4 regions of the Enterobacter cloacae complex sp. genome follow, and region 3 is predicted to be linked to each of the others. Evidence: predicted binding sites of a transcription regulator. Region 3 holds the regulator's gene; each other region holds the start of a gene.
The links. The regulator CRP, encoded in region 3, controls carbon source genes, mostly activating them, when cyclic AMP is high. The targets are predictions, from matches to a motif close to ATGTGANNNNNNTCACAT.

Region 1: DBR02_RS01240 (CidA/LrgA family protein) is a predicted target of CRP. The motif match lies at 3,867-3,884, and genes of this name have one in related genera.
Region 2: uxuA (mannonate dehydratase) is a predicted target of CRP. The motif match lies at 2,456-2,473, and genes of this name have one in related genera.
Region 4: udp (uridine phosphorylase) is a predicted target of CRP. The motif match lies at 2,181-2,198, and genes of this name have one in related genera.

What each region holds. Positions count from the first base shown of each region.
Region 1 is NZ_LT991957.1:259,695-266,811, forward strand. It holds gene DBR02_RS01220 (DedA family protein) at 1-209, shown strand, start outside; gene DBR02_RS01225 (SDR family oxidoreductase) at 261-1,025, opposite strand; gene mdtQ (multidrug resistance outer membrane protein MdtQ) at 1,076-2,494, opposite strand; gene yohP (small membrane protein YohP) at 2,700-2,783, shown strand; gene dusC (tRNA dihydrouridine(16) synthase DusC) at 2,829-3,764, opposite strand; gene DBR02_RS01240 (CidA/LrgA family protein) at 3,933-4,328, shown strand; gene DBR02_RS01245 (CidB/LrgB family autolysis modulator) at 4,325-5,020, shown strand; gene cdd (cytidine deaminase) at 5,149-6,033, shown strand; gene sanA (outer membrane permeability protein SanA) at 6,161-6,871, shown strand; gene mglC (galactose/methyl galactoside ABC transporter permease MglC) at 6,999-7,117, opposite strand, start outside.
Region 2 is NZ_LT991957.1:288,062-295,178, forward strand. It holds gene setB (sugar efflux transporter SetB) at 1-64, shown strand, start outside; gene DBR02_RS01350 (YkgJ family cysteine cluster protein) at 61-315, opposite strand; gene yeiP (elongation factor P-like protein YeiP) at 480-1,052, shown strand; gene uxuA (mannonate dehydratase) at 1,169-2,359, opposite strand; gene DBR02_RS01365 (mannitol dehydrogenase family protein) at 2,565-4,031, shown strand; gene DBR02_RS01370 (CobW family GTP-binding protein) at 4,155-5,141, shown strand; gene DBR02_RS01375 (phosphatase PAP2 family protein) at 5,175-5,888, shown strand; gene mepS (bifunctional murein DD-endopeptidase/murein LD-carboxypeptidase) at 6,304-6,873, shown strand; gene DBR02_RS01385 (cyclic di-GMP phosphodiesterase) at 7,002-7,117, shown strand, end outside.
Region 3 is NZ_LT991957.1:1,674,083-1,681,199, reverse strand. It holds gene DBR02_RS08580 (putative adenosine monophosphate-protein transferase Fic) at 1-50, shown strand, start outside; gene pabA (aminodeoxychorismate synthase component 2) at 81-644, shown strand; gene argD (bifunctional acetylornithine/succinyldiaminopimelate transaminase) at 733-1,953, shown strand; gene DBR02_RS08565 (YccS/YhfK family putative transporter) at 1,950-4,037, opposite strand; gene crp (cAMP-activated global transcriptional regulator CRP) at 4,095-4,727, opposite strand; gene DBR02_RS08555 (OsmC family protein) at 5,039-5,443, shown strand; gene DBR02_RS08550 (phosphoribulokinase) at 5,529-6,398, opposite strand; gene DBR02_RS08545 (YheU family protein) at 6,429-6,647, opposite strand; gene DBR02_RS08540 (hydrolase) at 6,644-7,117, opposite strand, start outside.
Region 4 is NZ_LT991957.1:2,315,620-2,322,736, forward strand. It holds gene metE (5-methyltetrahydropteroyltriglutamate--homocysteine S-methyltransferase) at 1-1,173, shown strand, start outside; gene DBR02_RS11590 (dienelactone hydrolase family protein) at 1,256-2,062, opposite strand; gene udp (uridine phosphorylase) at 2,322-3,083, shown strand; gene rmuC (DNA recombination protein RmuC) at 3,224-4,681, shown strand; gene ubiE (bifunctional demethylmenaquinone methyltransferase/2-methoxy-6-polyprenyl-1,4-benzoquinol methylase UbiE) at 4,748-5,503, shown strand; gene ubiJ (ubiquinone biosynthesis protein UbiJ) at 5,517-6,122, shown strand; gene ubiB (ubiquinone biosynthesis regulatory protein kinase UbiB) at 6,119-7,117, shown strand, end outside.

The DNA.
Region 1 (7,117 bases), 1.4 Mb from region 3:
TTTTCCTGCCGCTGAACATCATCGGGGCGATTGCCTGGGCGTTGATTTTCACCACGCTTGGCTACGCGGGTGGCGAAGTGATTGGCCCGTGGCTGCATAATCTTGACCAGCACCTGAAGCACTGGGCGTGGTTGATCCTGGTGGTTGTGGCGGTGATTGGGGTGCGCCTGTGGCTGAAGCATCGTGAAAAGCGCCGGGATGAAGAGTGAGTGCGGCCTGCTGCCCTTCACCCCGGCCCTCTCCCGGGGTGAGGGGAATGCTTATTCCGCTGGCTTAAACTGCGGGTTCGCCAGCATAAAACCCCCATCGACGATAAACGACTGTCCGGTGGTATAGCTGGCGTCGCTGTCGCATAGCCAGGCCACCAGGCTGGCAATTTCTTTGGTGTGGCCGGGGCGCGCCAGCGGAATTGACGGCATAGATCCCTCTTTAACTTCGCTGTCGTCCATATCGTTCATCGGCGTGGCAATCGCACCGGGGGCGACGGCGTTCACCAGGATCTTATGCTGCACCAGTTCCAGCGCCATTGATTTGGTTAACCCGCCCAGAGCGTGCTTTGCGGCGGTGTAGGCGCTGGCATCCGGCAGCGGCGTATGTTCATGAACCGAGGTGATGTTCACGATTCGCCCCCCTTCCCCCTGCTTCACCATCTGACGCGCCGCGATTTGCGAGCAGAGAAACGCGCCGTCCACGTCAACGGTAAAAATGTTCCGCCAGTCATCAAACGACAGTTCCAGAAAAGGCGCTTTGTTCATCGCCCCGGCATTGTTAACCAGCACGTCCAGCCGCCCGAAGCGGGAAATCAGCGTTTCGATGGCCTTTGCGCCTTCCGGCAGCGTGCCCAGGTCGAGATGGATGGCTTCGGCACGCTGACCACGCGCTTCAACCTCACGGCAGGTTTCCAGCGCCCCTTTTTCATCTGAATGCCAGGTCACCCCGATATCAAACCCGCGTTCGGCCAGCATCAGGGCCGTCGTTTTACCAATCCCTGAATCCGATGCGGTAACAATTGCGACTCGCGTCATACTCACCTCCTGAAAATCTGCAAAGAGGTAAGTATAGATAATGCGCGATTTTAGCTGTGATGATATCCACCGCCCAGCGCGGACGTGAGCTGTAGCGTGGCGTCCACGTTCTGGCCTTGCAGCATTAATCCGGCAATCTGCTCTTTCAGCGCCGGAATTTTTGCTTCACTCACCCGGGAGCCGGCAATGATCCCCGCGCTGAAGCGCGCCTGCGCCAGTCCAACGACGCGTGCGGCGTCTTTTTCGACCTTCCGCTGGTGCTGATTTTTGGCGGTCAGGGTTTCCACTTCACTCGCCGTCCGGGCGACCTGGTTTACCGCCTCCACCACGGCCTTGTTGTAGTTCGCCACGGAGAGGTTGTTCTGCGCCTGGGCGATATCCAGGTTCGCATTTAACCGACCGCTGTCAAAGACTGGCAGGGTCAGACCCGCGGTCACGCCCATTTGCTGCGCGGAAGAACGGAACAGATCGCTCAGGTGCAACGCATCCTGCTGCAAGAACGCCATCAAATTGACGTCGGGATAGAACGCGGCTTTGGCGGCCTCCACTTCGCTCATGGACGCTTCGATATACCAGTGCGCCTCCTGCAAATCCGGGCGGCGAGCCAGCAGCTCATAGCCGAGCGTTGACGGCAGCGACGCCTCTACGTCAGGTAGTGCATGCCGGGCGAGCGTGATCGAAGGGGTATTGGTCAACGCGTTCAGACGCGCCTCAATGGCCTTCATTTTGCCGTGCACGTCAGCGAGCTGTTCATCGGTTTTGCTGGCATTAATATCCGTTTCAACGCCCTCTACGGAGGAGGTGATCCCGTGCTGATAGAGTTCACGATCGGCGCCGATGATATTTTCCTGCTCCTGTTTGATCTGCGTGAGCACATCACCCACGGCGGCCTCGGTCTGCCATTCCCAGTACAGCCGCGCGACGCTGCTGGCGAGCAGCTGGCGGGTCTGCTCCAGCTCCGCTTTTTGCGCATTCACTTTACCGATGCGGGCCTCAATCTGGGCGCGATTTTTCCCCCATAAATCCAGATCCCAACCCGCCGTCAGGCCAAAGGTGCCGTTGGTATACCAGGGCCCGGTTGTTCCCGCCGCCGGGTCGGTCAGGGCGAACGGTCCCATCAGCCCCTCTGCCGACATCTTTTGCCGTTCAACATCGGCGGAAAAGTCCAGCTGTGGGCCATCAGCGGCGACAGCGGCTTTCGCCTGCGCTTCCGCCAGGGTGATACGCTGCCGGGCAATTTCCATATCCGGCGCATCCGCTATCGCTTTGGCGATAAGCGAGTTGAGCTGGGGGTCATTATAATCTTTCCACCATTCGCTTTTTGGCCAGTCGGCATGGCTCAGCTGGGTATTTACAGCGGCGGCGGTGGCTTGCGTTTTTATTGGCGACACCGTGGCATGTTCCGGCGCACAGGCGGCCAGCATAAAAATCAGGGGAGCACTCAGAGATAAAGTAAGGGAACGTTTCATTACGCCATGCACTCAAAAAAAATAAAGGCGCAACTTACGCTTACTGGCGTTCCGTTTTTTAGTAACGCGTGGCAATCCGCATAATGTTATACATTTTCATATCCGGAAATTTATTCCCCAAGACTATGATTTAATTTCATGTATTCATGCTAGTTATGAATTGGCTGCTACACTTACTCACGACAGACATACGCAGGAGAGGCGAATGAAAATATTATTGTGGGTTATTTTGATTATATTTCTGATAGGGCTGCTGGTGGTAACCGGCGTATTCAAGATGATTTTCTGATTCTTCTGCCCGGCTGCGCGCCGGGCAAAGGTATTCACGCCTGGCTCAACCCTTCGACTGGATGACGCGGGCAATATCCGCAGACGTCTGTAGCGTACGGATCTCCTGAAATAACCCCAGCGCTTCGCCGTACTCTTTACGCAAATAGCTCAGCCACTGTTTGATACGCGCAACGTGATACAACCCGGTATCGCCCTGCTTTTCCAGCCGCGTGTATTTTTGCAGGAGTTTCACCACCTCAGCCCACGGCATACGCGGCTCATTATACTTCACCACCCGGCTGAGGTTCGGCACGTTCAGCGCGCCGCGTCCAATCATCACCGCATCACAGCCGGTGGCTTTCAGACACGCCTGTGCGCTCTCGTAATCCCAGATTTCGCCGTTGGCGATAACGGGAATGGTAAGGCGTTTGCGGATCTCGCCAATCGCCTGCCAGTTAATGCGCTCGGCTTTGTAGCCATCCTCTTTGGTACGCCCGTGCACCACCAGCTCGGTGGCGCCCGCCTGCTGCACCGCATCGGCAATTTCAAACTGCTTATCCCCGCTGTCCCATCCCAGACGCACTTTGACCGTCACCGGCAGATGCGATGGCACCGCCTCACGCATGGCCTTTGCGCCGCGATAAATCAGCTCCGGATCCTTGAGCAACGTTGCCCCGCCGCCGCTGCCGTTAACCAGCTTTGACGGACAGCCGCAGTTAAGATCGACGCCGTACGAGCCAAGCGCGACCGCACGGGCGGCGTTTTCAGCCAGCCACTCAGGATACTGACCGAGCAGCTGAATGCGCACCAGCGTACCGGAGGGGGTGCGGCTCTGCCGATGCAGCTCCGGGCAGAGGCGATAAAATGATTTTTCTGGCAGCAACATATCGACCACGCGCAAGAACTCCGTCACGCAGAGATCGTAATCGTTCACCTCGGTCAGCAGCTCGCGCACGAGCGAGTCGAGCACGCCTTCCATCGGGGCCAGTAAAACACGCATTCTGAGTACCTGTGAAAAAAGACGCGCTATAGTAGCTGCTCTCTATGACTGTGGAAAGCCCGGCGTTCCATTCAGGAATGGCTGTTATGCTCAAAATTCATGTTGTGATCCGTGGCACATTTTCAGGTTTAATTGTATGATGAATACGTCTCAGCAAGGACTTTCACCATGAGCAAATCACTGAATACTCTCTGGCAATACCTTCGGGCCTTCGTCCTGATTTATGCCTGCCTGTACGCTGGCATTTTTATCGCGTCGCTGCTGCCGATTACCATACCCGGCAGCATTATCGGCATGCTGATCCTCTTTGTGCTGTTGGCATTACAGGTGCTGCCCGCGAAATGGGTCAACCCGGGGTGCTTCGTTCTCATTCGCTATATGGCCCTGCTTTTTGTGCCTATCGGCGTTGGGGTTATGCAGTATTACGATGTGCTTAAAGCGCAATTCGGCCCGATAGTCGTCTCCTGCGCTATCAGTACGCTGGTGGTTTTTCTGGTGGTCAGCTGGAGCTCACATATTGTGCATGGCGAACGTAAAGTGGTTGGGGAGAAAACAAAAAAATGATGGAAAATATCTGGTGGTCCCTGCCGTTAACCCTGGCGGTGTTCTTCGCTGCCCGTAAGCTCGCGGTTCGTTTTAAAATGCCACTGCTGAACCCGCTGCTGGTCGCCATGGTGGTGATCATTCCTTTTCTGCTGTTCACCGGCATACCTTATGAACGTTACTTCGCCGGGAGCAAAATCCTCAACGATTTATTGCAGCCTGCCGTGGTGGCGCTGGCGTTTCCTTTATATGAGCAACTGCATCAGATCCGAGCGCGCTGGAAGTCCATCATCACCATCTGCTTTGTGGGTAGCCTGGTGGCGATGATCACCGGCACGTCAGTGGCCCTGTTGATGGGCGCGTCGCCGCAGATTGCCGCCTCTATCCTGCCAAAATCCGTGACCACGCCGATCGCCATGGCCGTGGGCGGCAGCATCGGAGGCATCCCGGCCATTAGCGCCGTATGCGTGATTTTTGTCGGTATCCTGGGGGCGGTGTTTGGCCATACGCTGCTGAACATCATGAAAATACGCACCAAAGCGGCGCGCGGTCTGGCGATGGGTACCGCCTCGCACGCGCTGGGCACCGCACGCTGTGCGGAACTGGATTATCAGGAAGGGGCATTCAGCTCGCTGGCGCTGGTGATTTGCGGGATTATTACTTCCCTGGTCGCGCCGTTCATCTTCCCGATTATTCTGGCCGTGATGGGCTAAAATTTGCGATGCGTCGCGCAAATTTCATTTTCATTTCATAAGTTGCACACATAATGAGATTTGGATCACATATAAAGGCCGTTCGGCTCCGTACACTACCGATCCATTAACCTTGATGAGGCAACGTCATGCATCCACGTTTTCAAGCTGCTTTCTCTCAGCTTGCAGAGAATTTGCAATCAGCCCTGGCTCCGGTTCTGGCGGATGCGCATTTCCCCGCCCTGCTGACGGCAGATCAGGTCACGACGCTTAAGCAGGCAACGGGGCTGGACGAAGACGCGCTGGCTTTCGCCCTGCTGCCGCTGGCAGCTGCCTGCGCCCGCGCAGACCTTTCCCATTTTAACGTAGGCGCGATTGCGCGCGGCGTAAGCGGGACCTGGTACTTCGGCGGGAATATGGAGTTTCTCGGTGCGACCATGCAGCAAACCGTTCACGCGGAGCAGAGCGCTATCAGTCATGCCTGGCTGCGCGGTGAAAAAGCCCTGCGCGCCATTACCGTCAACTACACCCCTTGCGGCCACTGCCGCCAGTTTATGAATGAGCTGAACAGCGGGCTGGAACTGCGTATCAACCTGCCGGGCCGCGCGCCGCATACGCTGGGCGATTACCTGCCCGACGCTTTCGGCCCGAAAGATCTTGGGATCAAAACCCTGCTGATGGACGAGCAGAACCACGGATATGCGCTCTCTGGGGATGCGCTCAGCGAAGCGGCCATTTCAGCCGCCAACAAAAGCCACACGCCGTACAGTAAATCCCCAAGCGGCGTCGCCCTTCAGTGCCGCGACGGTCGCATCTTCACCGGGAGCTATGCTGAGAATGCCGCGTTCAACCCGACGCTGCCTCCGCTTCAGGGCGCACTGAACCTTCTCAGCCTGAACGGGTACGACTATCCGGATATTCAGCGCGCGATCCTGGCTGAAATTGCCGATGCGCCGCTGATCCAGTGGGACGCAACCGCAGCCACGCTGAAAGCGCTGGGCTGTACAACCATCGACCGCGTGCTACTTGCCTGATCGTCCCGGCGGGCAGAAATGCCCGCCAGTCTGACGAAAAACCCCTCAGTTGATTCGCTGTTTCTTGCGCTAACCAGGCGGGTACAGTAGCCTGAGGGAAATTTCATCATCGGTACGAGCCATCTGCATGTTAAAGCGCGTGTTTTACAGCCTGTCTGTCCTGGTCGGCATACTGCTGTTGATCGTGCTGGGTCTCGACCGCTGGATGAGCTGGAAAACAGCCCCCTACATTTTTGACGATCTTCAGGACCTCCCCTACCGACAGGTTGGCGTCGTGCTTGGTACCGCCAAGTATTACCGCACCGGCGTCATCAATCAGTATTACCGATATCGTATTCAGGGCGCCCTGAACGCCTATAACAGCGGTAAGGTGAACTATCTGCTGTTAAGCGGCGATAACGCCCTGCAAAGCTATAACGAGCCGGTGACGATGCGCAAAGATTTGATTGCCGCAGGCGTTGACCCGGCCGATATCGTGCTCGACTACGCCGGATTCCGCACCCTTGATTCCATCGTGCGTACCCGCAAGGTGTTCGACACCAACGATTTCATCATCATCACCCAGCGTTTCCACTGCGAGCGGGCGCTGTTTATCGCCCTGCATATGGGGATCCAGGCCCAGTGCTACGCCGTGCCGTCACCAAAAGATATGCTGAGCGTACGCGTACGTGAGTTTGGCGCCCGTTTTGGCGCGCTGGCTGACCTGTACCTGTTCAAGCGTGAACCGCGCTTCTTAGGCCCGCTGGTGCCAATCCCGGCGATGCATGAAGTGCCTGAAAATGCGCAAGGTTATCCGGCGGTGACGCCGGAGCAGCTGCTGGAAATGCAGAAGAAGTAATAACTGATGTCGGGTGGCGGCTTCGCCTTACCCGACCTACGATCGCGATTTTGTAGGCCCGGTAAGCGTCGCGCCACCGGGCAAAAAAAGGCCCGCTACGTGAGCGGGCCTTTTCATTCTGAAGAACTTATTTCTTACGCGCGTACTTCAGTGAATCCAGGGCAACCGCGAAGATGATGATCGCACCCTTGATGATGTACTGCCAGTACGGGTTCACGCCGATGTAGGTCAGGCCATAGTTGATCA
Region 2 (7,117 bases), 1.4 Mb from region 3:
CTGGATTGCGATGGTGATGTGCGTCCTGACGCTGAGCTGCCTGACGCGCATAAAAGACGTTTAAGGCGCGGTGAGCGCTTCCAGCTCAAGCAGATAAGTAATGGCCTGCTGGCGCGTACTGCCGCACATTTCGGCGGTGGGCTGTAGCCCGGAGCACACTTTCGGGCGTAACGGCGAGCCAAAGATCATGCACAGGTTGGATTCCGAGAGCTGAACGCAGCGGGTATTGGCAGGCTTGCCGTCCGGCATGCCTGGAATGGGACTTGAGATGGACGGTGCGGTACAGCACGCGCCACAATCGGAACGACAATCCATACATGCTCTCTGTGGGTGGCAAATGCCCGCGTGGTCGGGCATTGCGCGCACAGTAACACCTTTTATGTATTGATAGCAAAAGCCACGAATTCCGCTTGCCTGAAAGGCCGCGCGCGAGTAATTTGGCGCGATATTTTTTACCTTCCGTATACAGGATTACTGCAATGCCAAGAGCGAACGAAATTAAGAAAGGTATGGTACTGAATTACAACGGCAAACTGCTGATTGTGAAAGATATCGACATTCAGGCACCAAGCGCCCGTGGCGCAGCAACGCTGTACAAAATGCGTTTCGCCGATGTCCGTACCGGCCTGAAAGTGGAAGAACGTTTCAAAGGTGACGATATCGTGGATACCGTGACCCTGACCCGCCGCTACGTTGATTTCTCATATGTCGACGGTAACGAATACGTGTTCATGGATAAAGAAGATTACACCCCGTATATCTTCACCAAAGACCAGATCGAAGAAGAGCTGCTGTTTATTCCTGAAGGTGGAATGCCGGACATGCAGGTGCTGACCTGGGATGGCGTGCTGCTGGCGCTGGAGCTGCCGCAGACCGTTGATCTGGAAATCGTGGAAACGGCGCCGGGCATTAAAGGCGCGTCTGCAAGCGCGCGTAACAAACCGGCTACCCTGACGACCGGTCTGGTCGTACAGGTGCCTGAATACCTGTCAGCGGGCGAGAAGATCCGCATCCATATCGAAGAAAAACGCTATATGGGTCGCGCTGACTGATAGTGGCGTTTGCCCGGTGGCGGCTTCGCCTTACCCGGCCTACAAATACACAAAAACCGGCTTCAGCGCCGGTTTTTCGTAGGCCCGGTAAGCGGAGCGCCACCGGGCAATTCCGTCTACAGAAGCTCAGGATATTTCGTCATTTTCAGCGCCAGCTCAATACCGCGCACTTCCGCCATGCCCTTCAGGCGACCAATCGCCGAATAGCCCGGATTCGTTTTCTTGCGCAGATCGTCCAGCATCTGGTGCCCGTGATCCGGACGGAACGGGATAGGACGCACATCGCCCGCCTGTTTACGCCGTACTTCTTCAGCCAGAATGGCATCTACCACCGCAACCATATTCACGTCACCGCCAAGATGCGCGGCTTCGTGGAAGGTTTTCGGGTTCTCTTCCCGGCAGGTTGCGCGCAGGTGGGTAAAGTGAATGCGATCGCCGAAGGTTTCGATCATCCGCACCAGATCGTTATCCGCACGCACGCCATAGGAGCCCGTACACATGGTAAAGCCGTTGTAGATGCTATCCACCGTCTCCTTCAGCCACTGCATATCGTCGATTGTCGACACGATACGCGGCAGGCCAAGGATAGGACGCGGAGGATCGTCCGGATGGACCGCCAGGCGCACGCCCGCTTCTTCGGCCACCGGCACGATAGCGCGCAGGAAATGCGCCATGTTTTCACGCAGCTGGTTTTTATCGATATCGCCGTATTCCGCCAGGCGCGCGCGGAACTGGTCGAGGGTGTATCCTTCTTCCGCCCCCGGCAGGCCCGCGATGATATTGCGGACCAGTTTGTCTACGTCCGCTTCACTGGCGGCTTTAAACCACGCCAGCGCCTGCTGCTGCTCTTCGGCGGTATAGTCGGCTTCCGCGCCTGGACGCTTCAGAATGTGCAGCTCGAAAGCCGCAAACGCGATTTGATCGAAGCGCAGCGCTTTCGAACCATCGGCCATTTCATATTCCAGGTCGGTACGCGTCCAGTCCAGAATCGGCATAAAGTTATAGCAAACGGTATCAATACCGCAGGCCGCCAGGTTACGAATGCTCTGCTGATAATTCGCAATCCAGGTTTCACACTCGCCGGAGTGGGTTTTAATGTCTTCGTGAACCGGAATACTTTCCACGACAGACCAGGTTAACCCCTTCTCAGCCAGCTGTGCCTGACGCTTTTGAATTTCCTCAACCGGCCACACCTGACCGTTCGGAATATGATGCAGCGCCGTGACTACACCCGTTGCGCCAGCCTGACGCACATCATCAAGAGAAACCGGATCGTTCGGCCCGTACCAACGCCAGGTTTGTTCCATTGCCCCACCCTTTCAAGTTGTTATACCAATACATGTTAGCTCAATGACGACTACCATACATGTTTAATCGGAGTGGTCAACACAGCGCGCGACATTGATTGATCAAACTCACATAACGGGGATATTTACGGCTTACCAATTTAATTTGTTGTCATATAACTTTACACTGACGTTGTTAATTAATGGTTAATCAGGTGTGTACTACATGAAGACTATTGCTTCCACCGCGCTTCCTGCTCATGTCCAGCAGCCCCGCTACGATCGCCAGCAGTTACGCTCCCGCATCGTCCATTTCGGCTTTGGTGCGTTCCACCGGGCGCATCAGGCGTTGTTAACAAACCGGGTGCTGAACGCCAAAGGAGGCGACTGGGGAATTTGTGAGATTAGCCTCTTTAGCGGCGATGTCCTCATGAGCCAGCTCCGGGCGCAGGATCATCTTTTTACCGTGCTTGAGAAAGGTGCCGAAGGTAACCAGCCGATTATTATTGGTGCGGTAAAAGAGTGCCTGAACGCAAAACTCGACTCGCTGGCGGCCATTATTGAGAAGTTCTGCGAACCGCAGGTAGCAATTGTCTCCCTCACCATAACCGAAAAAGGCTACTGCATCGATCCGGCGACGGGAAAGCTGGATATGCAAAACAGCCGCATCCTTCACGATCTGGAGCACCCGTCTGAGCCGCATTCCGCGCCGGGAATTCTGGTCGAAGCGCTTCATCGCCGCCGCGAACGGGGCCTGCCGGCGTTTACCGTGCTCTCCTGCGACAATATCCCCGACAACGGTCACGTGGTGAAAAACGCCGTACTCGGCATGGCCGCAAAGCGTTCCGCAGAGCTGGCCGGATGGATAGAGACGCACGTGAGCTTCCCCGGCACCATGGTCGACCGAATCGTGCCCGCCGCCACCGACGCCTCGCTCGCGGAAATCACCCGGGAGCTGGGGGTTGACGATCCCTGCGCCATCAGCTGTGAACCGTTCATTCAGTGGGTGGTGGAAGATAATTTTGTCGCCGGGCGCCCGGAGTGGGAGGTTGCAGGCGTACAGATGGTTGACGACGTCCTGCCCTGGGAGCAGATGAAGCTGCGGATGCTGAACGGCAGCCACTCCTTCCTCGCTTATCTGGGCTACCTTGCCGGTTACGCGCACATTAATGAATGCATGCAGGACGACAGTTTCCGCGAGGCAGCCCGCAGACTGATGCTGAATGAGCAGGCCCCTACGCTGCGCATCACCAACGTCGATCTGACGGCGTATGCCGACAGCCTGCTTGACCGCTTCGCCAACCCGGCGCTACAGCACCGTACATGGCAAATCGCCATGGACGGCAGCCAGAAGCTGCCTCAACGCATGCTGGATGGGATCCGCGTCCATCTTGAACGTAAGACCGCCTGGCCATTTCTGGCGCTGGGGGTGGCGGGCTGGATGCGCTACGTCAGCGGTACGGATGAACAGGGCAACGCCATCGACGTGCGCGACCCTCTGAGCGAAAAGTTTCAGGCGCTTGCTGAAGCCAGCAGCGACGCGGAACGCGTTAATGCCCTGCTGGCGCTTAAAGAAATCTTTGGCGATGACCTGCCGCAAAACCCGGTGTTTGTCGAGGCGATAACCGGAGCGTACCAGCGCCTCGTCCGGCTCGGCGCGCGTCAGGCCGTTATCGAAACGTTAAAAATTTAGCGATTATTGCGTTTAAGGCGAACGGTTATGCGCTCCGTTCGCCCTCCCTCTTCTCAATGCCCGTTTTTTTCGTCAGGATGATAGATAATTGTTACGACATCACAATTATCTATCGGAGCGCACGTGACCAAAACCAACCTGATCACCGGTTTTCTCGGCAGCGGTAAAACTACGTCCATTCTGCATTTGCTGGCCAATAAAGATCCGGCGGAAAAGTGGGCCGTGCTGGTCAACGAATTTGGCGAAGTGGGGATCGACGGCGCGTTGCTCGCCGACAGCGGTGCAATGGTGAAAGAGATCCCGGGCGGGTGTATGTGCTGCGTGAATGGTCTGCCGATGCAGGTCGGCCTGAATACGCTGCTGCGCCAGGGTAAGCCGGACCGCCTGCTGATTGAGCCCACCGGCCTGGGTCATCCGAAGCAAATCCTTGATTTACTCACCGCCCCGGTATACGAGCCATGGCTTGAGCTGCGCGCGACGCTTTGCCTGCTTGATCCCCGCCAGCTGCTGGATGAAAAAGCGATCGGTAACGACAATTTCCGCGATCAGCTCGCCTCGGCAGACATTATCGTGGCGAATAAATCCGATCGCGCGACGGCCGAGAGCGAGGCCGCGTTCGAAGCCTGGTGGCAGCAGGCTGGCGGTGGACGTCGGTATGTTCAGACAACCCAGGGCAACATTGACGGCGCCCTGCTCGACCTTCCCCGCCTTAACCAGACGCAACTGCCCGCCAGCGCAGAGCATTCGCACAGCCACGGCGTGAAGCAAGGCCTGGCCGCACTGAGCCTGCCGGAACATCAGCGCTGGCGCCGAAACCTGAACAGCGGCCAGGGGCACCAGGCGTGCGGATGGATCTTCGATGCCGATACGGTTTTCGACACCATTGGTATACTGGAGTGGGCGAGACTGGCTCCGGTTGAGCGGGTAAAAGGGATCATGCGCACCCCGGATGGTCTGGTTCGCATTAACCGTCAGGGCGAGGATTTCTTCATAGAAACCCAGAACGTCGCACCGCCCGACAGCCGGATAGAGTTAATTAGTGCGGTTAATACCGACTGGAATGCCCTCCAGTCAAGCCTGTTGAAGCTTCGTTTAAGTTTGGGCGGCTAACGTTGCCGCTGGTTTTATTCAGTGCTGAAGACTATGACGACTCGACTTCCTGCTATTTTATTGCTTAATGCTGCCGGCCTGGCGATCTTTTTCTCCTGGTATCTTCCGGTGGATCACGGTTTCTGGTTCCCGCTGGATTCCGGACTTTTCCACTTCTTTAACCAGGCGCTGGCGAAGAGCGAGGCCTTCCTGTGGCTGGTTGCGATCACCAACAACCGCGCCTTTGACGGCTGTTCGCTGCTGGCAATGGGCTGCCTGATGCTCTCCTTCTGGCTGAAAGAAGACAAAACGGGTCGTCGCCGTATTCTGATTATCGGCCTGGTGATGCTGCTGACCGCCGTGATTATCAACCAGCTGGCGCAGCATCTGATGCCGGTTAAACGCGCCAGTCCGTCGCTCTCCTTCCCGAACATTAACCGCGTCAGCGAGCTGCTGCATATCCCAACCAAAGATGCCTCGAAGGACAGTTTCCCGGGCGACCACGGTATGATGCTACTGATTTTTGCTGGCTTTATGCTGCGCTACTTCGGTAAAAAAGCCTTCGCCATCGCCCTGGTTATTGTTGTGGTATTCGCATTCCCGCGGGTAATGATTGGTGCGCACTGGCTGACCGATATCGCCGTGGGCTCATTCACGGCGGTGTTGATTGGCTTACCCTGGGTACTGATGACCCCGTTGAGCGATCGCTTAATAGGTATTTTTGATCGCTATCTTCCCGGCAAATTTAAACAAGTCGAAAACAAATAAATAACGCAAATTAACACCATTCATCAGGGATTGTTTTCGATCCCTGACTCCCTTCTTACCGGCGTCATTCACCCCTGTCATCTTCCCGTCATACTATTCGTGATAAAAATGAAGAAATTGCAGGGATTAGCGTCAGAAATGGCGGCGTTTTGAGCATTTCCACGCTGTAACGTTGTGTATCACAATTTCTTATAAAAAAAGGGACTTTTTTGCTCGCAATACCCTGAGCAATCGGTTAACCTCGAACTCGTTTTGCCCCACTGAGACAATTATTATCGTGGTGAATAATTTTGTGCGTTGCGCCACAGTTTTCACCATAAAGAATTGTCTCATTGTGAACAGATAATTAGTCTCGTCACGGTTGGCATTTTTATAACGATATTTTCGTTAAGGACTTCAAGGGAAAACAAACAAAATGGTCAAATCTCAACCAATCTTGAGATATATCTTGCGGGGGATCCCGGCGATTGCAGTGGCGGTTCTGCTTTCGGCATGTAGCACAACGAATACCGCGAAGAATATGCATCCTGAGACGCGTGTTGTGGGAATGGAAGATTCCTCTTCACTGCAAGCCTCTCAGGATGAATTTGAAAATATGGTACGTAATCTCGACGTAAAGTCGCGCATTATGGATCAGTATGCTGACTGGAAAGGCGTGCGTTACCGTCTGGGCGGCAGCACCAAGAAAGGCATCGATTGTTCTGCGTTCGTACAGCGTACGTTCCGCGAGCAGTTTGGGTTAGACCTTCCGCGTTCTACTTATGAACAGCAGGAAATGGGCAAGTCCATTTCGCGTACTAAACTGCGCACGGGAGATTTAGTCCTGTTCAGAGCGGGTTCAACCGGTCGGCACGTTGGCATCTATATCGGTAACGATCAGTTTGTCCATGCTTCCACCAGCAGCGGCGTGACGATTTCCAGCATGAACGAACCTTACTGGAAGAAACGCTACAACGAAGCTCGCCGCGTTCTGAGCCGTAGTTAATCTTGCTGTCGTATCGTGGGTTATCCCTTGGCTGGCGATACGATAAAAAAAAGCACTGCTCCGGCAGTGTTTTTTTTTGCCCGTTACACTGATAGACATCCAGCGGCATTTCAGGAATCACGACATCTATGTTTACCCGCTACTTCTCCAGCAATCGCAAGATACTGTTTCTCAGTTTTCTTACGGGGTTATTCACCGCCCTGCTTCTGGGGGCGTTACAGTTTTACTGGAGTTATCACAAGCG
Region 3 (7,117 bases):
TGAACGCCATCTTTGCTAAAGTAGTGAGCGAAGCGCGGGGATCTGAGTAGAATAGGGCGGCAATTTTTTCGGGAGCCGCCATGATTCTGCTGATTGATAACTACGATTCCTTTACCTGGAACCTTTACCAGTATTTTTGTGAGCTGGGGGCAGAGGTGGTTGTCCGCCGTAACGACGAGATCGCGCTGGCAGACATTGACACGCTGGCTCCCCGGAAAATCGTGATTTCGCCGGGGCCGTGTACCCCGTCGGAGTCCGGTATCTCCCTGGAGGCGATCCGCCACACCGCGGGCAGGCTGCCGATTCTGGGCGTCTGCCTTGGCCATCAGGCCATTGCGCAGGTTTTTGGCGCGACCATTGTCCGTGCCGCGAAAGTCATGCACGGTAAAACCTCGCCGGTCACGCACACCGGTTCGGGCGTTTTCTCAGGACTCAACAATCCGCTAACCGTGACGCGCTACCATTCGCTGGTGATCGATCCGCCGACGCTCCCGGCCTGCTTTGAGGTTACCGCCTGGAGCGAGACGCAGGAGATCATGGGCATTCGTCACCGGGACTGGGATCTTGAAGGCGTGCAGTTTCACCCGGAAAGCATCCTGAGCGAGCAGGGGCACGCGCTGCTGGCGAATTTCCTCAACCGCTGAATATCTGTTGCCTTGCTGTGATTTTTTATGCATATTTTGTGATTATATTTTCACAAGCACTGTGACATAAAAAATGGATGGTCATGACATGGCAACTGAACAACCAGCAATTACCCGCGCGACATTCGATGAAGTGATCCTGCCGATTTATGCACCGGCTGAGTTTATTCCGGTAAAAGGGAAAGGCAGCCGCGTGTGGGATCAGCAGGGCAGAGAGTACGTAGATTTCGCGGGCGGTATTGCGGTGACGGCGCTGGGCCATTGCCATCCTGCGCTGGTGGACGCGCTGAAAACCCAGGGCGAAACCCTGTGGCACACCAGCAACGTTTTCACCAACGAACCGGCGCTGCGCCTGGGCCGTAAGATCATCGATGCAACCTTCGCCGAACGCGTGCTGTTTATGAACTCCGGCACCGAAGCCAACGAAACCGCCTTTAAGCTGGCGCGCTATTACGCAACCACGCGCCACAGTCCGTATAAAACCAAAATCATCGCCTTCCATAACGCTTTCCACGGTCGCTCGTTCTTTACCGTTTCCGTGGGCGGCCAGCCGAAGTATTCCGACGGCTTTGGCCCGAAACCAGCGGACATCATCCACGTGCCGTTTAACGATCTGCACGCGGTGAAGGCGGTGATGGACGACCACACCTGCGCGGTGGTGGTCGAGCCGATTCAGGGGGAAGGCGGCGTCACGGCGGCTACCCCGGAATTTCTGCAAGGACTGCGCGAGCTGTGCGATGCGCATCAGGCGCTGCTGGTGTTTGATGAAGTGCAGTGTGGAATGGGGCGTACCGGAGATCTGTTCGCTTACATGCACTACGGCGTCACGCCGGATATTCTGACCAGCGCGAAAGCGCTCGGCGGCGGCTTCCCGGTCAGCGCGGTGTTCACCACCCAGGATATCGCTTCCGCGTTCCACGTCGGCTCACACGGCTCCACCTACGGCGGTAATCCGCTGGCGTGCGCCGTGGCGGGCGCGGCGTTCGACATCATCAACACGCCGGACGTTCTGAACGGCGTGAATGCGAAACGCGACCTGTTTGTGAAAGACCTGAAAAAGATTGATGAACAGTACGACGTGTTCAGCGAGATCCGCGGCATGGGGCTGCTGATCGGCGCCGAGCTGAAGCCGCAGTACAAAGGTCGCGCGCGCGATTTCCTGCACGCCGCCGCCCATGAAGGCGTCATGGTGCTCAACGCCGGGCCGGACGTGATGCGCTTTGCGCCGTCGCTGGTGGTGGAAGAGAACGACATTGAAGACGGGTTAACCCGCTTTGCCGCGGCGGTCGCGAAGATTGTAAAAGGCTAATACGCCGTCCGCTTTAACCTGCGGGTTAACCAAATCCCGTGATGCGGACGCTGACGCCATGCCACCGACGAAATGGTGTGCATGGTGTTCAGGTGCCCGAGAACACGCTGCAAATGCTGCTCCAGGGTGCTCATCGGGCCGTGGGTAAGTGTTTCCGGCGCTTCCATAATATTTGACTCTCCCGACTCGCCCGGCGCGTCATACTCCAGACGCTGCTGGCAGCGCTGCAACGCAATTTCACACGACTGCAAATAGCGCTGCGCCAGGTCTGGCGTCAGCATGGTGTGCTCGCGCGCCAGCGTGGTCATGGCGTTGATGTGCTCGACGATAAACTGGCTGTGCGTCACCCACAGCTTCATGTCCGCCAGGTAGTGCGCGTTAAAGCCCGGCTCCTGCATGGCCTGGTTCAGGGAGTTGAACAGGGCGTTGTGCGCCTGGTTGACCTTCATGCGCTCGTAGGCCAGCGGGGAAGGCTGCGGGTCGTCGCTCAGGATCAGACGAATGGCCTGCTGATCGGCCTCCAGCGCGTCGTGGGCGTTCTGCCTCAGCAGCCCGCTCTGCCACTGCGGCCACAGCCAGACCATGCCGCCAAAGGCGATCAGACAGCCAATCAGCGTATCGACCAGCCGGGCAATAATAAACTGTTCCCCGTTAAGCGTGAGCAGTTGCAGGGTATACACCGCCGTCACCGTAAAGCCCACCATCGCCCAGCCGTAGTTTTTGCGGATGATCAGATAACTCACCAGGGTAATCGCCAACATACCGGCCAGGGTATAGCCCTCCGGCACGTGAAAGTGCAGCGTCACGCCCGCGATAATCAGCCCCGCCATCGTGCCGCCCGCACGATGCAGAATCCGGACCCGCGTGGCGCCATAGCCGTTCTGGGTAACAAACAGCACGGTCATTAAGATCCAGTAGGGTTTCGGCAGGTGCAGGGCCATTCCCATCAGGCTGGCGATGCTCAGCATCACGCTGATCCGCGCGGCGTTGCGCAGGGCGGAAGACTTCAGTGACAGGTAGCTTTTCAGCGCGGGCAGCAGCGGGAGCCGTTTTTGCTTATCGGCCATCAGGTCGCGGGCATAAAGTGGGCGCTGGGTGCGCAGCACGCGGGCGATGCGGCTGAAATGCCAGGCGGCAAATTGTCCGACCGGGTTATCCGCGTGCTGACGCGCAATCTTCTCCAGCGCGCCGAGCTGTTTATCCATGTTAAAGCGCGTCGGGTAGCGGTGATAGAGAATATCATCAGCCAACACCCGCAGGCGCGCCGCGACGGTCTGCGCGTTCCAGCGGATCACCGCTTCCGCATGGCTGCGCTCCACCAGCTTTTGCACCTCTTCCGGATTATGCAGGCTGACGGAGATATGCTCCTGCAAATCCAGCCCGACCTGGAAGGTACGCAGCAGCCGCTTATATTCATGATTTTTATTGGCGGCAAGCATGTGCAGCTGCTGGTAGCACTGGCTGATCAGATCCACCACTTTTTGCTGCCGCTCCAGCAGCGGCGGCAGGGATTTTTCCGGGTCGGTATGCTGGGTGAGAAGGGTGTATTTTGCTTCGCAGTATTCAGCAAGCTGCACGTAGAGCAGGCTCAGGGATTCACGCAGCGGCTGTTCCCGCCACAGCCAGAACCAGAACCAGTTAAACAGCCCGTACCACAGCGTGCCGAGGGCGTAGATCAGCAATGGCTCCCACACCGGCATATTGCCCGCAAGGCTTAAGGTGAAGATGGCGGCTATCAGCGACGCGGGAAGCAGTCGGGCGTGCAGCGAGCTGATTTCGGCGGTTACGCCGAGCGTCATCGCCAGCACGGTCAGGATCAGCGGCAGCGGTATGTCGCGGGCCAGTAAAAGCTGCACGGCAAGGCTACAGCCGGCAAACAGGCAGCCGCCAATAATCAGGCGTTTGAAAAAGCGTTTATGCGGCGTGTCCAGACCGGCAATGTTGCAGCAGGCGGGCACGAGAGAAAACAGCAACCCCTGCTGAAGATGTCCGAGGAGCAGGCCCACGGCCACGGGGAGACACAACACCAGCGTTTGTCGCAGTGCGTAGTTAACTTCCGGGTGATAGATCAGCCTGCGCCACATGAGGAGTAGAGACAAAAACGGCGTGCCACCCTGCGGCGGCACGCCGTCTGACCGGAATTAACGGGTCCCGTAAACCACGATGGTTTTACCGTGGGCGGAGATCAGGTTCTGGTCTTCCAGCATCTTCAGGATACGGCCCACTGTTTCACGGGAGCAGCCGACGATCTGACCGATTTCCTGGCGGGTAATTTTAATTTGCATACCGTCAGGGTGGGTCATGGCGTCCGGCTGTTTCGCCAGGTTCAGCAGCGTCTGCGCGATACGACCGGTTACGTCCAGGAAAGCAAGGTTACCCACCTTCTCAGAGGTCACTTGCAGACGGCGTGCCATCTGGGAAGAAAGACGCATCAGGATGTCAGGGTTGACCTGAATCAGCTGACGGAATTTCTTGTAAGAAATTTCAGCCACTTCACATGCTGTTTTAGCACGAACCCAGGCGCTACGTTCCTGGCCTTCTTCAAACAGGCCCAGTTCACCGATAAAATCGCCCTGGTTCAGATAAGAAAGGATCATCTCTTTCCCTTCTTCATCTTTGATCAGCACGGCCACCGAGCCTTTAACGATGTAATACAACGTTTCCGCTTTTTCACCCTGGTGAATCAGCGTGCTCTTTGATGGGTACTTATGAATGTGGCAATGAGACAAGAACCATTCGAGAGTCGGGTCTGTTTGCGGTTTGCCAAGCACCATGCGCTGTTATCCTCTGTTATAAGCTGTCACCAGAGTCATAAGATGCATCCGGACTCTGGGGTTGCAATCGAATTCTTACCCATACCCTGGGAAGTCGGCTGTCGTAACGTTTCGCAGCCAGTAAAGTTTGATGTCCTCTGCATACATGTGTAACGTCAATGTATTACTGTAGCATCCAGAGTGTTTTAGCATAGCTTTCGCCGCGTGTCTCCTGGTGTCTCGCTTCAGCATGACGCAGGTCGCCTTCCGTTGCGAGAAATGTAACGTACACGTAATCTGTCATAAAAAATGCAACGTTGGAGTGAGTGAATATGCAAGCGCGTGTGAAATGGGTTGAAGGGTTAACGTTCCTGGGCGAGTCGGCCTCCGGGCACCAGGTTTTGATGGACGGTAACTCCGGTGATAAAGCCCCAAGCCCGATGGAAATGGTGCTGATGGCGGCAGGGGGATGCAGCGCGATCGACGTGGTGTCGATCCTGCAAAAAGGCCGTCATGACGTGACCGATTGTGAAGTGAAGCTGACGTCAGAACGTCGCGAAGAGGCGCCACGCCTGTTCACGCACATCAATCTGCATTTTGTTGTCACCGGGAAAGCGCTGAAAGACGCGGCGGTGTCACGCGCGGTGGATCTCTCAGCGGAGAAGTACTGCTCCGTGGCGTTGATGCTGGAGAAAGCGGTAAACATCACCCATTCGTATGAAGTGGTCGAGGCTTAATTTTTTGGCGGGTGGCGCTTCGCTGACCCGCCCTACAAAAGCATGAACGTAGGCCCGGTAAGCGCAGCGCCACCGGGCAAAAAAATCACGCGATCTGCTTCCCTTCCATCAGCCGCTGCACCAGCGGCGTCATGATCAGCTCCATCGCCAGCCCCATTTTTCCGCCCGGCACCACTAACGTATTCATGTGCGAAATAAACGAGCCTTGCAGCATCGCCAGCAGCCAGGGGTAATCGATGCCTTCCAGGTTGCGGAAGTGGATCACCACAAAGCTTTCGTCCAGCGAGGGAATGCTTTTCGCGGCGAACGGGTTAGAGGTATCCACGGTGGGCACGCGCTGGAAGTTAATGTGGGTGCGGGAGAACTGTGGCGTCAGGAAGTTGATGTAGTCTTCCATGGAGCGCACCACCGAGTCCATCACCGCTTCACGCGAGTGGCCGCGCTCGCTGATGTCGCGCGTCAGCTTCTGGATCCACTCAAGGTTAACAATCGGCACCACCCCCACCAGCAAATCCACGTGGCGCGCCACGTCGTGCTGAGGCGTCACCACGCCGCCGTGCAACCCTTCGTAAAACAGCACGTCAGTCGGTTCCGGCAGCGGCTGCCAAGGCGTGAACGTGCCGGGTACCTGGTTCCAGGGAACGGCTTCATCGTAGGTGTGCAGATACTTGCGGGACTGTCCGGTGCCGCTTTGCCCGTATTCGCGGAAGGTTTGCTCCAGCAGGCCGAAGTCATTCGCCTCTGGACCAAAGTAGCTGATGTGTTTACCCAGATCCCGCGCCTTGCGGATGGCCATGTCCATCTCCGGGCGCGTGTAGCGGTGAAAGCTGTCGCCCTCTACCTCTGCCGCCCGTAAATTCAGCTGTGCGAAGATCTTGCGGAAGGCGAGGCTGGTGGTGGTGGTTCCCGCCCCGCTCGAACCCGTAACGGCAATAACCGGATGTCTGGCAGACATAGCAACTCCCTGACTGGAAAAGTTTTAAGATCAGCCATGAAACGCGTTGCGGGGCATGATATTGACCGTCTCATGCAGTTCGGACCATACCAGCACCACGTCGCCGCTTTTAAGCTGGCGCTTAACATCGTTGACCTTTTGTTCAAGCGAACGTTCATGTTCACCATAATCGGTGCCTTCGCGCAAGACAAAGCTTTCAATCAGATTATCGAGCGTTTCGGGAGAGAGATCCTGCCAGGGAATAATCATTTTTTACCGTCCAGATAAGCCGTTAACCAGTCGGGAATACGCGTCTCAAGCCACATTTTAGGCCGACGCAGCGTGCCGCCAACAAAGCCGACGTGTCCGCCGAACTCGGTAAGCTGATACTGCACGTTGGCCGGCAGATAATCGGGCGCGGGGATCGAGTGATGATCCATAAACGGATCGTCTTTGGCGTGGATAATCAGCGTGGGTTTCGTGATTTGATTCAGTAAAGGCATGGCGCTGCACTGACGGTAATAGTCGATTGCATCGGCAAAGCCGTGAATTTTCGAGGTGATCAAATCATCAAACTCGCGCAGGCGCTTCACGCGTTTAAGCTGTTGCAGCGTCACAGGCAGCGTATCCGGGTAGGCCTTTAGCTTGCGCGCGGCGTTGGCTTTCAGCAGGTTGAGCAGGTAACGCTGGTAGACTCGCGAAAACCCCTTTTCCATATGATAGCTGCACTGCTCAAGCAT
Region 4 (7,117 bases), 640 kb from region 3:
AACAGCGGCGATACGGCGGCGATTGCCGACTGGAGCGCCCCAATCCAGGCGCGTCGTCACTCGGCTCGCGTGCACAACCCGGCGGTGGAAAAGCGTCTGGCGGCCATTACCGCCCGGGACAGCCAGCGCCAGAGCCCGTACGAGGTACGTGCAGAAGCCCAGCGCGCCCGCTTCAACCTGCCCGCGTGGCCGACCACGACCATCGGTTCATTCCCGCAGACTACCGAGATCCGCGGCCTGCGTCTGGACTTCAAAAAGGGCAATCTGGACGCGAATCATTACCGCACCGGCATCGCGGAACACATCAAGCAGGCGATTATCGAGCAGGAACGCCTCGGGCTGGACGTGCTGGTGCACGGTGAAGCCGAGCGTAACGACATGGTGGAATACTTCGGTGAGCACCTGGACGGCTTCGTCTTTACCCAGAACGGCTGGGTGCAGAGCTACGGCTCCCGCTGCGTGAAGCCGCCGGTAGTGATTGGTGACATCAGCCGCCCGGCGGCGATTACCGTGGAGTGGGCGAAGTATGCCCAGTCTCTGACCGATAAACCGGTAAAAGGCATGCTGACCGGCCCGGTGACCATTCTCTGCTGGTCGTTCCCGCGCGAAGACGTGTCGCGCGAGACGATTGCCAAACAGATCGCGCTGGCGCTGCGTGATGAAGTGGCGGATCTGGAGGCGGCGGGGATTGGCATCATTCAGATCGACGAACCGGCGCTGCGGGAAGGTTTGCCGCTGCGTCGCAGCGACTGGGATGCGTACTTACAGTGGGGCGTGGAAGCCTTCCGCATTAACGCCGCCGTTGCGAAGGATGACACGCAGATCCACACCCACATGTGCTACTGCGAATTTAACGACATCATGGACTCCATTGCCGCGCTGGACGCCGACGTCATTACCATCGAGACCTCGCGTTCAGACATGGAGCTGCTGGAGTCGTTTGAAGAGTTCGACTACCCGAACGAAATTGGGCCGGGCGTGTATGACATTCACTCCCCGAACGTGCCGAGCGTGGAGTGGATTGAAGCTCTGTTGAGAAAAGCCGCCCAGCGCATCCCGGCAGAACGCCTGTGGGTAAACCCGGACTGCGGCCTGAAAACCCGCGGCTGGCCGGAGACGCGCGCCGCGCTGGCGAATATGGTGAAGGCGGCGCAGAATCTGCGTCAGGCGTAGTGGTGCTGGATTGCCGGGTGGCGCTATCGCTTACCCGGCCTGCCAGTAGGCCCGGTAAGGCGCAGCCGCCACCGGGTTTTTTTTATGCTTTTTTCCCGCCGTACTGGCTAAACCACGCCAGCATTCTCTGCCAGCCATCTTTCGCCGATTCCGCGTGATAGCTCGGACGATAATCGGCATTAAACGCGTGTCCGGCATCGGGATACACCACGATTTCGGCCTTCGCGTTTGCCGCCCGCAGCGCGTGGCGCATGGTCTCGACGGTATCAAGCGGAATACCGGTATCCTGACCGCCATACAGCCCTAACACCGGGGCATTGAGATCGGTAGCAATATCAACCGGATGCTTCGGCGAGTTCAGGGTCTTTTCACCCACCAGTATGCCGTACCAGGCTACGGCGGCTTTCAGCTGCGGGTTATGCGCGGCGTACAGCCAGCTAATGCGCCCGCCCCAGCAGAAGCCGGTCACCATCAGGCGGTGCGGGTCGCCGCCGTTGCGCGCCGCCCAGCTGGCAACGTGGTCAAGATCGGCAAGCACCTGCGCGTCCGGCACCTTGCTGACCAGGTTGCTGAACAGCGTCGGGATGTCGCTGTAATCGTTCGGATCGCCCTGGCGGAAATAGAGTTCTGGCGCAACGGCCAGATAACCCTCCAGCGCCAGGCGGCGGCAGAGGTCACGAATGTGTTCATGAACGCCAAATATTTCCTGAACCACAATCACGATAGGCAGCGGGCCCTCGGCGGATTTTGGCCGCGCGTGGTACGCCGGCATGTTCTCTCCCTGAGAGGGAATCGACGTTTCGCCTGCGGTGATGGCCTCTTCAGGGGTTGAGACAATGGTTGAGGCATGCGGGGCAGCAGCAGGTGCAAAACCGGTTTTTTCAGTCATGGCATTCTCCGTACCAATGAATGGATTAGCGCAAAGATAAATATAGACACCAGGTTAACAATCCACAGTGCCTTATAGCGTCTATCTTTTGTGCAGCACCCGTCGATATAACTTGTTAATGTGATGTGAATCACTATTTGATGGAAATTAACTGCAATCATTTTCATTCATGGTGAGATGCATCACGAAATAATGCACATTGCTTCTGTAAAGTACCTTTTTACTTCTTCTGACTAACCGACCCACAGAGGAGTCACCTATGTCTAAGTCTGATGTTTTTCATCTCGGCCTCACTAAAAACGATTTACAAGGGGCTACGCTGGCTATCGTCCCTGGCGATCCTGAGCGTGTGGAAAAGATCGCCGCGCTGATGGATAAGCCGGTTAAGCTGGCAGCCCATCGCGAATTCACCACCTGGCGCGCAGAGCTGGACGGCAAAGCGGTGATCGTGTGCTCTACCGGTATCGGTGGTCCGTCTACCTCAATCGCCGTTGAAGAGCTGGCGCAGCTGGGCATTCGTACTTTCCTGCGTATCGGCACCACGGGCGCCATTCAGCCGCACATCAACGTGGGCGACGTGCTGGTTACGACGGCATCCGTGCGTCTGGACGGCGCAAGCCTGCACTTTGCACCGATGGAATTCCCGGCAGTGGCTGACTTCGAGTGCACCACCGCGCTGGTAGAAGCGGCGAAATCCGTTGGCGCAACTACCCACGTGGGCGTGACGGCCTCCTCCGACACCTTCTATCCGGGCCAGGAGCGTTACGACACCTTCTCTGGCCGCGTGGTGAGCCGTTTCAAAGGCTCAATGGAAGAGTGGCAGTCCATGGGCGTGATGAACTATGAAATGGAATCTGCAACGTTGCTGACCATGTGCGCAAGCCAGGGTCTGCGTGCCGGTATGGTGGCGGGCGTGATCGTCAACCGTACCCAGCAGGAGATCCCGAACGCCGAAACCATGAAGCAGACCGAAAGTCATGCGGTGAAAATTGTGGTTGAAGCGGCTCGCCGTCTCCTCTAATCCTCTCTTCTGGGATAAAAGGCCGACGCGTTCGGCCTTTATTTTTTGCGTAGCGCCTCGCAGGAAAACCCTTTCAAACTGGACGTTTATACAGCACAATTCTATTTTGTGCGGGTTATACGTGGATGCAGGGGGGCATTGTGGATATCTCAATCCTGGTTTATGCGGTAGTGGCGCTGGCGAGCGTGGGGATTGGCTGGCTCATTTCCAGCTACCAGCACGCGCAGCAGAAAGCCGAACAGCTGGCAGAGCGCGAAGAGATCGTGGCTGAACTCAGCGCGACGAAACAGCAGCTTGCGCTGAGCGACCACTGGCGCGAAGAGTGTGAACTGCTCAATAACGAACTGCGTAACCTGCGCGACATCAACACCTCGCTGGAGGCCGATCTCCGCGAAGTGACCACCCGTCTTGAATCCACCCAGCTGCACGCCGAAGACAAAATCCGCCAGATGATCAACAGCGAGCAGCGCCTCAGCGAGCAGTTCGAAAACCTCGCGAACCGTATTTTTGAGCACAGCAACCGCCGCGTGGATGAACAAAACCGCCAGAGCCTGAACAGCCTGCTGACGCCGCTGCGCGAACAGCTGGACGGTTTCCGCCGTCAGGTGCAGGACAGCTTTGGACAGGAAGCGCGCGAGCGCCACACCCTGGCGCACGAGATCCGTAACCTCCAGCAGCTGAATGCGCAGATGGCGCAGGAGGCAATCAACCTGACGCGGGCGCTCAAAGGCGATAACAAAGCGCAGGGAAACTGGGGCGAAGTGGTCTTAACTCGCGTGCTGGAGGCCTCGGGCCTGCGCGAAGGGTATGAATACGAGACGCAGGTCAGCATTGAAAACGACGCGCGCTCGCGAATGCAGCCGGATGTGATTGTGCGTCTGCCTCAGGGCAAAGATGTGGTTATCGACGCCAAAATGACGCTCGTCGCCTATGAGCGCTACTTCAACGCTGACGATGACTACACCCGAGAATCAGCGTTGCAGGAGCATATCGCCTCCGTGCGTAACCATATTCGTCTGCTGGGCAGGAAAGATTATCAGCAGCTGCCGGGGCTGCGATCGCTGGATTACGTGCTGATGTTCATTCCTGTCGAGCCTGCATTCCTGCTGGCGCTCGACAGACAGCCTGAGCTTATTACCGAAGCGCTGAAAAATAACATTATGCTGGTCAGCCCCACCACGCTGCTGGTGGCGTTACGTACCATTGCCAACCTGTGGCGCTATGAGCACCAAAGTCGTAACGCGCAGCAGATTGCCGATCGCGCCAGCAAGCTGTACGACAAAATGCGGCTCTTCGTCGACGATATGTCCTCGGTGGGGCAAAGCCTGGATCGCGCCCAGGATAATTACCGCCAGGCGATGAAAAAACTCTCCTCCGGGCGCGGCAATTTGCTGGCACAGGCGGAGGCGTTCCGCAGCCTGGGCGTGGAGGTGAAGCGCGAGATTAATCCGGAACTGGTGGAGCAGGCGACCGCTCAGGACGAAGAGTTCCGCCTGCGCGAAGGCGACGCTGAGCAAAATTCCCGCAATGAAGACAACGATTTAGCGGCGAGTTTATCGCCAGATGAGCAGCCGGCACGTTTCTTTCACGGTGGTTGAAACGTAGGGCAAATGCGCCCAATCTGTTACACTTCACGAACATTTGACTGATTAGCAGGCTCTGAGATGGTTGACGATTCACAAGACACAACGCACTTTGGCTTTCAGACTGTCGCCAAAGCGCAGAAAGCTGACATGGTGGCCCACGTATTTCATTCCGTGGCGGCGAAGTACGATGTGATGAATGATTTGATGTCATTCGGCATTCATCGCTTGTGGAAGCGCTTTACTATTGATTGCAGCGGCGTGCGCCGTGGACAAACGGTGCTGGATTTAGCCGGGGGCACGGGCGATCTGACCGCAAAATTCTCCCGTCTGGTAGGCGAAACGGGCCGTGTGGTGCTGGCGGATATCAACGACTCCATGCTGAAAATGGGCCGCGAAAAGCTGCGCAATATTGGCGTGGTGGGGAACGTGGAATATGTTCAGGCGAACGCCGAAGCGCTGCCGTTCCCGGACAATACGTTCGACTGCATCACCATCTCTTTCGGTCTGCGTAACGTGACCGATAAAGACAAAGCGCTGCGCTCCATGTACCGCGTGCTGAAGCCGGGCGGTCGTCTGCTGGTTCTCGAGTTCTCAAAACCCATTATCGACCCGCTGAGCAAAGCTTACGATGCCTATTCCTTCCACGTTCTGCCGCGCATTGGCGAGCTGGTGGCGAACGATGCCGAAAGTTACCGTTATCTGGCCGAATCCATCCGAATGCACCCGGATCAGGACACGCTGAAAGCGATGATGCAGGATGCGGAGTTTGAAAACGTGGAATACTTCAATTTGACGGCGGGTGTCGTCGCGCTGCATCGTGGTTACAAGTTCTGAGTGGAGGTTTCCCGTGCCCATTAAACCCTTAGTCACCGCTGGCATCGAGAATGTACTGAATGCCTTTCTGTATCGCGCACCGGCGCTGAAAACCGCACGTCAGCGGCTTAACGGAAAGGTACTGCGTATTGTATTAAAGGAGTTCTCGACGCCGCTTGTGCTGGTCTTCAGCGAACGCCAGCTTGACGTTCTGGGTGAATGGGAAGGCACGGCTGACTGCTCGGTGATTACGCACATGAGCGTACTGCCAAAACTGCGTGACCGTCAGCAGATGACGGCGCTTATTCGCAGCGGTGAGCTGGAGGTCGAAGGCGATATTCAGGTAGTACAGAACTTCGTTGCACTCAGCGATCAGGCGGAATTCGACCCGGCGGAACTTCTGGCACCCTATATCGGCGACATTGCGGCCGAAGGGATAAGCAAAACGCTGCGCACGGGCTCCGCTTTCCTGCGCAAAGGTCTGCTCCGTCAACAGCGCTATGCTGCCGAGGTGCTGACCGAAGAGTGGCGTATGGCGCCGGGGCCTTTAGAGGTCGCCTGGTTTGCTGAAGAGACCGCGGCAGTTGAGCGCGCAGTTGATGCGTTAACCAAACGGCTGGAAAAACTGGAGGGCAAATGACGCCTGGTGAAATTCGGCGCCTCTACTTTATCGTTCGCACCTTTTTGAGCTACGGGCTCGACGAGCTTATCCCCAGAATGCGCATCACCCTGCCGCTTCGGCTTTGGCGGCGCACGCTGTTCTGGATGCCGAATCGCCATAAGGATGAGGAGCTGGGCGCACGCCTGCGTCTTGCGTTGCAGGAGCTCGGTCCTGTCTGGATCAAGTTTGGGCAGATGCTCTCAACGCGTCGCGACCTTTTCCCGCCGCAGATTGCCGATCAGCTCGCGCTGTTGCAGGACCGCGTCGCCCCGTTTGACGGGGAGAGAGCAAAGCAACAAATCGAAGAGGCGATGGGTAATATTCCCATCGACACCTGGTTTGATGATTTTGACATCCAGCCTCTGGCCTCTGCGTCTATTGCGCAGGTTCACACCGCCCGCCTGAAGGAAAATGGCAAAGAGGTGGTCATTAAGGTGATTCGCCCGGATATCCTGCCGGTTATCAGAGCGGACATGAAGCTGATCTATCGCCTGGCCCGCTGGGTGCCGCGCCTGTTGCCGGATGGCCGCCGTTTGCGTCCGCTGGAAGTGGTGCGGGAATACGAAAAAACGCTGATTGATGAGCTTAACCTGCTGCGTGAATCGGCGAACGCCATTCAGCTGCGTCGTAACTTTGAAGACAGCCCGATGCTGTATGTTCCTGAAGTCTACTCTGACTATTGCAGCCAGAACATGATGGTGATGGAACGTATCTACGGCATTCCGGTCTCGGATGTGGCGGCACTGGAAAAGCAGGGCACCAACATGAAGCTGCTGGCCGAGCGCGGCGTGCAGGTCTTCTTCACGCAGGTTTTCCGCGACAGCTTCTTCCACGCTGACATGCATCCGGGCAATATTTTCGTCAGCTACGAGCACCCGGAAGATCCGAAATACATCGGCATCGACTGCGGAATTGTTGGCTCGCTGAATAAAGAGGACAAGCGTTATCTCGCCGAGAACTTTATCGCTTTCTTC